One region of the Lysinibacillus sp. GbtcB16 genome, then DNA from elsewhere that is predicted to be linked to it. Evidence: riboswitches for the same ligand, from Rfam matches in the RefSeq annotation. Region 1 holds a riboswitch; the other holds the start of a gene.
The links. Region 1 has a riboswitch for cobalamin ahead of cobT (nicotinate-nucleotide--dimethylbenzimidazole phosphoribosyltransferase). Riboswitches for the same ligand answer to the same signal wherever they lie in the genome.

Region 1 (4,590 bases):
TGTTCCCGCTGCCATAATGACATCATCTTCATAACCAGGCATATAGGCTGGTTCTGGTGCGTAATGAGCATTAATTGGCGAGTTGGCTTGTATTTCCCGACAAAAGGCGATCATTTGCTGTGCGGTTTGGAAAGAAACCGATTGTATTAAATCTGTCCGATGTGCCTGATAACTTGGAGATGTATTCATCCCGATTTCCTCCAGCATAGCTGCCGTAAAAATGGCACCCTTTAATGCTTGTGATACAACATGTGGAGCTAGGAAAAATCCTTGATAAAAATCACCTAATGTATTTAATGTCGCTCCTGCTTCTGCCCCAATTCCTGGTGATGTCATCCGGTACGCACATTTCTCCACTAAATCTGCTCTGCCTGCAATATAGCCTCCAATTTTCGCTAATCCTCCACCAGGATTTTTAATGAGGGAGCCTGCCATTAAATCAGCACCAATCTCTATAGGCTCTTGCTTTTCTACAAATTCACCATAGCAATTATCAACAAAAATAATGGCCTCCGGTGCTAACTCACGAATGTTTGCACACATATCAGCAATTTCTGCGATAGAAAAGGATGGACGTGTTGCATAGCCTTTTGATCGTTGAATGGCAATCATTTTTGTCTTCGCTGTTATGGCCCCTTTCACACCTGACCAATCGATGGTTTGATTATCCAGTAAATCAACATGTGAATAACCGATTTGATAATCTTTTAGGGACCCTGTATCTTTGTCACCACCATCGACAATGGATTGTAACGTATCATATGGCTGACCAGAAATATAAAGCAGCTCATCACCAGGACGTAGCACACCGAATAGACTAAGCGTAATTGCATGTGTCCCTGAAATAATTTGCGGTCGAACAATGGCAGCCTCTGCACCAAACACCTCAGCATAGACACGCTCTAAATTATCGCGTCCCTCATCGTCATAGCCATAGCCATTGGATGGATGTAAATGATAATCACTAACTTGATGTTTTCGAAATGCCGCTAGCACTTTTTGCTGGTTATAAAACGCCATCTCTTCCACCTTAGCATGAAAAGGTCTCACTCTCTCTTCTATTGTTGCCGCTAAAGATAGCGTCGATGCTGATAAATTAGATGTAAACGTCATTCTTTTTCTTCTCCATTTCACAATTGTCATGCATATATTCCGTAAACTTGATTCCATATTTAAATGGACCTCAATTATCCTAGAATTCCCTAATCGTCTACTTGTAATGAACGCTTATGACAGATGTTTTTCTTTATTTCATTACCATCTTATCAATTTGTATAGGTCCCTGTAAAACTTGCCTATTGTTTCTCAGCGAAATTTACGCTAAGCTAATGTGCGGACTTATTTCAAGAAGAGTATTTAATGATGAATTTTGGCTATTAAATTCATAGATTTTGTTACTTACAGGATCTTTATGCTTTAGGAATGAGATTCATTTATTTATAGAAGGGGTGAAAGGGATGGCTTGGGATGTTTTTAGTATTATTGGTACAATTGCCTTTGCTATTTCTGGGGCAATTATTGCAATGGAAGAGGAATACGATTTATTCGGTGTTTATATACTCGGTATCGTCACTGCTTTTGGTGGAGGGGCTATTCGAAATTTACTTATCGGGCTACCTGTCACGACATTATGGGGACAGGATATGATGTTTCAAATTGCACTTGCTGCCATTACCATATTTTTTATTTTTCCTCATCATTTGATTCAACACTGGCATCGTTGGGGCAATTTCACAGATGCAATTGGCTTATCAGCATTTGCTATTCAAGGCGCACTCTACGCCGTAAAGCTGGATATGCCGATCAGCGCTGTCATTGTAGCTGCGGTCTTAACTGGTTCAGGTGGTGGTATCGTGCGTGACTTATTAGCTCGACGAAAACCACTTGTTCTTCGTGACGAAGTCTATGGTGTTTGGGCTGCTCTCGCAGGACTTGTTATTGGGTTTGAAGTTTTTACAGGAGATATCTTCCTTTATATTTTATTTGCGGTAATAACAGCCTTACGTATTCTTTCCTATATGATGAAATGGCGTTTACCTTTGCGAAGGTTGAATCGGGCATAGAGTCTATCATTGATTAAATAAGCACAAATGGTTCCTTAACTATTTGCGCTTATTTTTTTTTTCAGTAACTATTTAGTCAAAAGATTCATTGCTTCTTCCAGCGTCACCATATTTTTCATCATCGAGCAAGCAGCATCTAATAGGGGAAAGGCTAGGGCTGCACCGGAACCTTCTCCTAGCCGCATATTCATGTGCAGCATGGGCTCCACTCCTAGTAATTCAGCGGCAATTTTAGCCCCTGGCTCCTCCGATGCATGAGAAGGTATAATAAAATCCTTTACTTTTGGTTCAATTTGATAAGCAATAAGCGCAGCAATAGTTGAAATAAATCCATCAATCACAACAGGTTTTCGATGACTTGCGGCTGCAAGGATGATACCAGCCATAGCCCCAATCTCTAGCCCTCCAACTTTAGCTAGAACATCAATGATATCATTAGGATTGGGTTTGTTGAGCGTAATTGCTTTTTGAATGACCGCTGCTTTATGAGCAATTCCTCCTTGACCAACACCTGCTCCAAATCCTGTTATTTCAATTGGGTCATAGCCAGTCAAAACAGCTAAAATCGCAGTACTCGGCGTTGTATTACCGATGCCCATCTCACCTGTACCAAGTAGATTGGCTCCTTTTATGATTTCATCTGTTGCCACACGAATCCCCGCTTCAATAGATTGAATGGCCTCCTCTCTAGACATAGCAGGGCCTTGTGCCATGTTATCTGTACCATATTTTACTTTTTGAACGATTACGCCCGAATTGAGTGGAAGATCATCCTTTACTCCAACATCGACCGTTACAACCTTCGTATTCGTCACACTTGCAATCGCGCAAACACCTGTACCTCCTTTTGGGAAATTTAATGTTTGAAATAAAGTAACATCTTGTGGGTTCGTCGTCACACCTTCCTTACAAACTCCATGATCTGCTGCACAGACAATCATCACCTTTTGATCAATCACAGGATATAATTGTCCTGTAATCCCAGAAAGCTGCACAGCAATGGACTCTAATTTACCTAGGCTACCTGGCGGCTTACAAAGAATATCTATTCGCTTCCTTGCTTGCTCCCTACTATTTTTATTAGCGCCTTGAATGTTTTGAATTGTGTCATGTAATAATTGCATTGTCATTTCTCCTCTCGTTCTTCATGAAGACAAAATAAAAAGCCTGTAGTTTATTGTCATGACAAATAAACTACAGACTTTTCCATCATCTATATCCTCTTCAAGCAAATAGGCAGGTCTCCTGGCTTAAGTTCAACATTTCATAGTACCTTCCCAGCAATGAGCTAGTGGTCTTCACTATTAAACTCCCTTTTACAGTGGCGGGTCCGCTAAAGCTTTTCACTTTATTCCCTATTCTCCCTTAATGGGCACCTAATGCTTGTATTAAACTACTTTTAATCTACGACAGCATATTTCTTCTGTCAATATTTGAATGTGATACTTTGTATGCCTATTCTTTTTCTAGCTCGCTTAGCAATGTTGACCCTAATAATAGTACCGCTCCTATTATTTGTAGAAGCGTCATTTTTTCTCCAATAATCATCGTTGAAATGACTAATGATGTCAGTGGATCTATATAGCTAAGAATGGCTATACTTTGCCCTTTCAGCTTTGACATGCCCCAAAAGAACAATAAAAATCCAACCCCTGCATGGACAATACCTAATGTCATTAATAATAGGACTGACTTAAAATTGAGTGTCATAACCTGAAACCCTGTTGTTCCAAGTATATAAAAACAAAGGAAAAAAGCTGCTAAAGATAGTTGAATAATTGTATTTTCCGGTTCTTTTAAGCCACATATACATTTATTTGTAAATGTTAGAGCTGTATAAAAGCATGCAGCGATAAGACCGTAGACAATACCAATAAAATGTTTACTGTCTCCAGTGCCTTGACTTTGGACAATCAAAAATAGTCCGATAATAGCCACACAGACATACAGTATTTTTCTGCCAACTAGCTTCTCTTTTAAGATTATTGGAGATAAACAGATAACTAGTATTGGTGCAAAATAATAACTGAGTGCAGCATTAGCAATTGTTGTTTCTTTATAAGCCTGAAATAAGAAAATCCAATTCCCACATAAGGCAACACTAGAAAGAATTAATTTCCACTTATTTTTGAGAATACTTCTTTTCGTTAAACTTTTCTTTTTAAAAATAAAAATCACTATCAAAAAACAAGCACCAATTAAACTCATCCAAAAAGCGATTTCACTTGAAGACAAAGGGATATACTTGGCAAAAACACCAACTGCACCAAAAATAATCATGGATAATACAAACGCTAATTTTCCGCTCATTACAATTCCTACTTTCTACGTATAAGTATTAACCTACACAGTAGAATCTATTGAAAATGAGCAAACTGTTATTGTATGCCTTAACAGTAGATTCTACTGTAAAGACATTGTTGGGGGTGCTATTGAACGAAACATACAAAATCCCTCCTTCATCGATATAATTGTAACATATTTCTGAAAATTACAGAGTACGATTTATAGATAAAGGGAAAAGGAA
Region 2 (4,590 bases), 1.2 Mb from region 1:
CCTACCATATTAGCTAAAGCCGCGATTGTTTCTGGCTCTTTCCTTGTTTTTAAGCCACAGTCAGGATTAACCCAAAATTGATGTTTGTCTAGAACTTGTAAACTATCTCTCATAATGGCTAACATTTCGCCTTCACTCGGCACACGTGGGCTATGAATATCGTAAACACCTAATCCGATTCCTTTTGTATAAGGATTTACTTGGAGGGAAGAAATTAGCTCCCCATGGCTACGTGATGTTTCAATGGAAATCACATCTGCATCTAGCGCGCTAATGGGTTCTATGAAATCGTTAAATTCGCAGTAACACATATGTGTATGAATTTGTGTTTCATCCTCAACACTCGATGTAGCAAGCTTGAAGGCATTGACCGCCCAGTCTAAGTAAGTCCCCCATTCTTCTTTACGAAGAGGTAACCCTTCTCGAAGTGCTGGTTCATCCACTTGAATAATGGAGATGCCTGCCGTTTCAAGTGCTTCCACTTCCTTGCGAAGTGCTAATGCAATTTGATAAGCGACATCTTTTCGAGAAATATCATCGCGTACAAAGGACCAATTTAAAATGGTCACTGGTCCCGTCAGCATCCCTTTTACAAAGCGCTTCGTTAAGCTTTGGGCATACGCAGACTCTTTCACGGTAATGGCTGAAGACCATGCAACATCTCCATAAATAATCGGAGGCTTCACACAGCGAGAGCCATACGAAACAACCCATGCTTTTTCAGTAAAGGCAAAGCCCGTCAATTTCTCACCGAAATATTCGACCATGTCTGTCCGTTCAAATTCTCCATGAACTAGTACATCCATATCAAGATCCTCCTGCAAGTGAATCCAGCGCTTTGTTTCCAGTTCAATAAATGCTTCATAGTCTTCATTCGACAATTGCTTCTTTCGCCAAGCATTACGATTTCTTTTCACCTCATCAGATTGAGGAAAGCTGCCGATTGTCGTTGTTGGGAATAGTGGCAGTCCTAACGCCTGCTGCTGTATTTTTTGACGTTGATTAAAATCACTATGTCGCTCAAAATCCTTCGTTGATACGGATTGAGCGGCTTGCTGGATCATTTTATTTTGACGAATCGAATGATTTTTTAGGGCTTCAATGGCCTTCATACTTGCTGAAAAATTATGACGTAGCGTTCCGTCTTGATTTTTTCTATATTTAGTGAGCTCAATAATTTCTTCGATTTTTTCATCAGCAAACGCCAGTGCTTGTTTGAGAACAGGGTCCAGCTTCTTTTCAAGTGAAGTTGATATTGGTATATGCTGAAGGCTACTTGAGGGTTGAATCCACAATTCCTTCGCATCGCTAAGCTTTTCAATAGCTTGAATCGTGGCGTTAGCCTCCGCTAGGTTCGAACGCCATATATCACGACCATTAACAATACCTATAGCTAAAACTTTATCCTGAGGGAAACCAAATTGTCGAAGTGACTCCATATTCCCTTTATAGCCATGTACGAAATCTAAACCAAACCCTTGGACAGGCAATGTAATCAATGTTTCATAGGAACATAATGCTTCAAAATATGTTTGTAGCATGAGTTTTGCTGCTGGAACGGTTGTCGCTAACTGAGTATAGATTTCCTGTACTAGCTTCCGTTCTGCTGAGTCAAGTGTCGTCACTAATGAAGGCTCTTCTAATTGAATCCACTGCGCACCTGCATCTACTAATTCTTGAATAATCTGAGCATAGAGAGGTAATAGGGCTACTAAATATTCAACCTGTGTTAATTTATTGTAGCCCTTAGTTAGCTTATAAAATGTATAGGGGCCAATAAGTGTTGGCTTCGCAATAATACCGAACGCTTCTTTTGCCTCTAAAAAGTCGGCCAATACCTTATTTTCTGTTAGTTGCAACGGTTGCCCTTCATATTCAGGAACAATGTAGTGATAGTTGGTATTAAACCATTTGGTCATTTCACTAGCTACTGCTGAAGGATTTCCTCTCGCTACACTGTAGTAGGTATGTAAATCTACCCTTCCACCTTGCCAGTTAAAGCGCTTGGGTACTAAGCCAAACATTAAGGCTGTATCCAACATTCTATCGTACAAAGTGAAATCTCCCACAGTCACCATATCGATGCCAGATTGTAGCTGCTTTTCAATCCGCGATAACCGAATACTTTTTAGGGTTGCCTGAAAATCCTCTTCCGTTCGCTCTTGACGCCAAAATGCTTCTAACGCCTTCTTCCATTCGCGGTCATCTCCGATATATGGATAGCCAATGAGTGTACTAGTATAAGTCATATTTAATCTCCCTTTCATCAATAAGTTTATGGTTACTTGCTCTTACAAATTTGTGTCATCCCATGCTAGATTCAGTGGCTCTATACGAAAACCAGTAGATTTTGCTCTGGAATACAGAATAGTAGCATGAAAAAAAGCCATTCCCCTTCTCGGAAAATGGCTGCATGGTAAAATTATTTAGACAAAAACAATACGAAAAAGTAGAATTTCCGTAAAATCTTTTATTATCGCACAGTGCCTTTTTGGTCACTATTCACCACCTATTTCCACGTAGGTATTTGGTGTGTACTAGAAATTGGCAGGTCTCCTGGCTTCTCATCAACACGCCTCACAGCCTTCCCGGTTTCCCAGTGGCATTTGTGTTTTGCTCCGAATTACAGTTGCGGGACAGCGTCGGATTTGCACCGACTTCCCTTTTAAGCCAGACTTTCATCTGGCACCATTTCTTACACTCTATTCAGTTATGCCCCTACTATACCATATATTTCAGAATAGTAGAAATTGTTTTTGCATAAAAACTTATATATTTACTCTGTTTTTAATTGTCAACAATTTGGATCTTAGTGATAATGCCTTATAGCACTTTACAAGCTGCACCACAATCTGGCCAATGCCATGAATAAAGACGGTAATTTGACTTTTGATTGTTAAAGTAATACATACCGCTAGTTTAACTGGACATTATTTCCTTTTCTCGTAGATTTCTTTTACGAATCGTTCCTTATAACTAGTGTATTCATTGATCCCACCATTTTTCTCTCCAACAAATTTCATTTTCAGTTCACTGTATTCTTCCCTTGCTGTTTCGTTTGAATTTAAGTAGTTCCTAAAAAAGATTAAATTTTTCCAGAGTTCTTTATTGTATTCTACTAAGTGAATAAAGTGTGTCTTTTCCTCGTAAGTATCATCATTAAACTTCGCAAGCACAATTTCATTAGGACGTTCCACTTTGAGTTTTAAAAAACCAGCTTCCTTTAGCCCTTGAAATATCAATTTGTCAACATTTTCAATATCATCAACACCAACAACTAAATCCAATATTGGTTTGGCAACGATATTCTTTATAGCCGTGCTGCCAATGTGTTCAATTCTATTCTCTTGAATTGAAGTTGTATTAAGAATATCCTGTTTCACCCTATGAAACTCTTTTTTCCACTCATCACAATGTGCTTCTAACCTTACCTCATCTCGTTTTAATCCTAATCTCATTTAGTCACCTCATTTTCAATCTAGTTAACTAATTCGTTCAATTATTTCCTTATCCTGCTTAAACTAAACTACAGTGTTAGTTTAAATACATTACTTACACGATATACTGAATTCTAATACAAGGTTACCAAATTTCGTTAAGATATAAATCACCCAATAGACGGCGAATGACGCAATTCTTTCAAAAGAAATGCACCCATTAGCTGAATACATATTTTACTTTTTCGGTGTAAAGTTCCTTCTCACTTATTTCGGGACGATACCTAGCAATCTTCTGCCCATTAGCCATATTGCAAGACCAGTTCCCCACAAGATCAGGGCAGAGCCAAAGCCCACTACAGACATAAATGTATTGATTTGATGTTCCCCCAGTGTGACTTTTGTAGGTACACAAAGCCATGTCATAATAGCAAGTAAACAAAGGAGTGTGCCTGTAAAATAGTAGAGTCTAACTTGAAACAGAGGTGCCAATGGGAAAAAATGAACACCGACAATAAGAGCTATTACGACAGGTATAAGTTCAGGGTGACGAGTTGCGTTACAAACAGCAATTGTGATGGCTATAGCCAAACCCTCCGCAGCAAAAATGATGTTAAACCAAAACGATGTACGCTTTCCCTGCCTTAAGTCTGTTTTTGAAACCTGATTCGTCAATTCTCTCGATGCGCGTATTAATGAAAAACCGCCGATGAACAGAGCTATACCTATGGCAACAGCAGTAACTAATAATAATGGAACTCCCCAGCCGTGCAATCCCATAATTCCTGTGTACGCCCACAGAGTACCAAAAAACGCCATAAAAAATACACCAGATGCCGTTCCGCGGACTGCGGCACCAGGAATCGCTCTAGATGTTTGTGTCATAAATAAATACCTCCTTTCAACCTAATTATATGTTCATAACACCCACGTAACAGCCTACATCAGTATTAGATTTAGTTCATTCAAGAAAAAATCACCTATACTTTTTTATCATTATATTCAGGCAGGCAATGAATGAACTTCTCTGCCCGGTAATCTCAATACATCTCATTCTACTCATGGCTCTTTTCATGAAGAAAGACGCTTTCCTTATTTCAGAAAAGCACGAGTATTAAGCTCTGAAAGTATGGAACATTTCACTTCAGATTTG

Region 2: another riboswitch for cobalamin. It lies ahead of metE (5-methyltetrahydropteroyltriglutamate--homocysteine S-methyltransferase); the one in region 1 lies ahead of cobT (nicotinate-nucleotide--dimethylbenzimidazole phosphoribosyltransferase).

What each region holds. Positions count from the first base shown of each region.
Region 1 is NZ_JAGXJV010000001.1:591,127-595,716, reverse strand. It holds gene KVT27_RS02895 (methionine gamma-lyase family protein) at 1-1,113, opposite strand, end outside; gene KVT27_RS02890 (trimeric intracellular cation channel family protein) at 1,458-2,063, shown strand; gene cobT (nicotinate-nucleotide--dimethylbenzimidazole phosphoribosyltransferase) at 2,132-3,187, opposite strand; cobalamin riboswitch at 3,282-3,457, opposite strand; gene KVT27_RS02880 (DMT family transporter) at 3,519-4,373, opposite strand.
Region 2 is NZ_JAGXJV010000001.1:1,795,236-1,799,825, forward strand. It holds gene metE (5-methyltetrahydropteroyltriglutamate--homocysteine S-methyltransferase) at 1-2,249, opposite strand, end outside; cobalamin riboswitch at 2,530-2,708, opposite strand; gene KVT27_RS09015 (GrpB family protein) at 2,931-3,458, opposite strand; gene KVT27_RS09020 (DUF7010 family protein) at 3,705-4,322, opposite strand.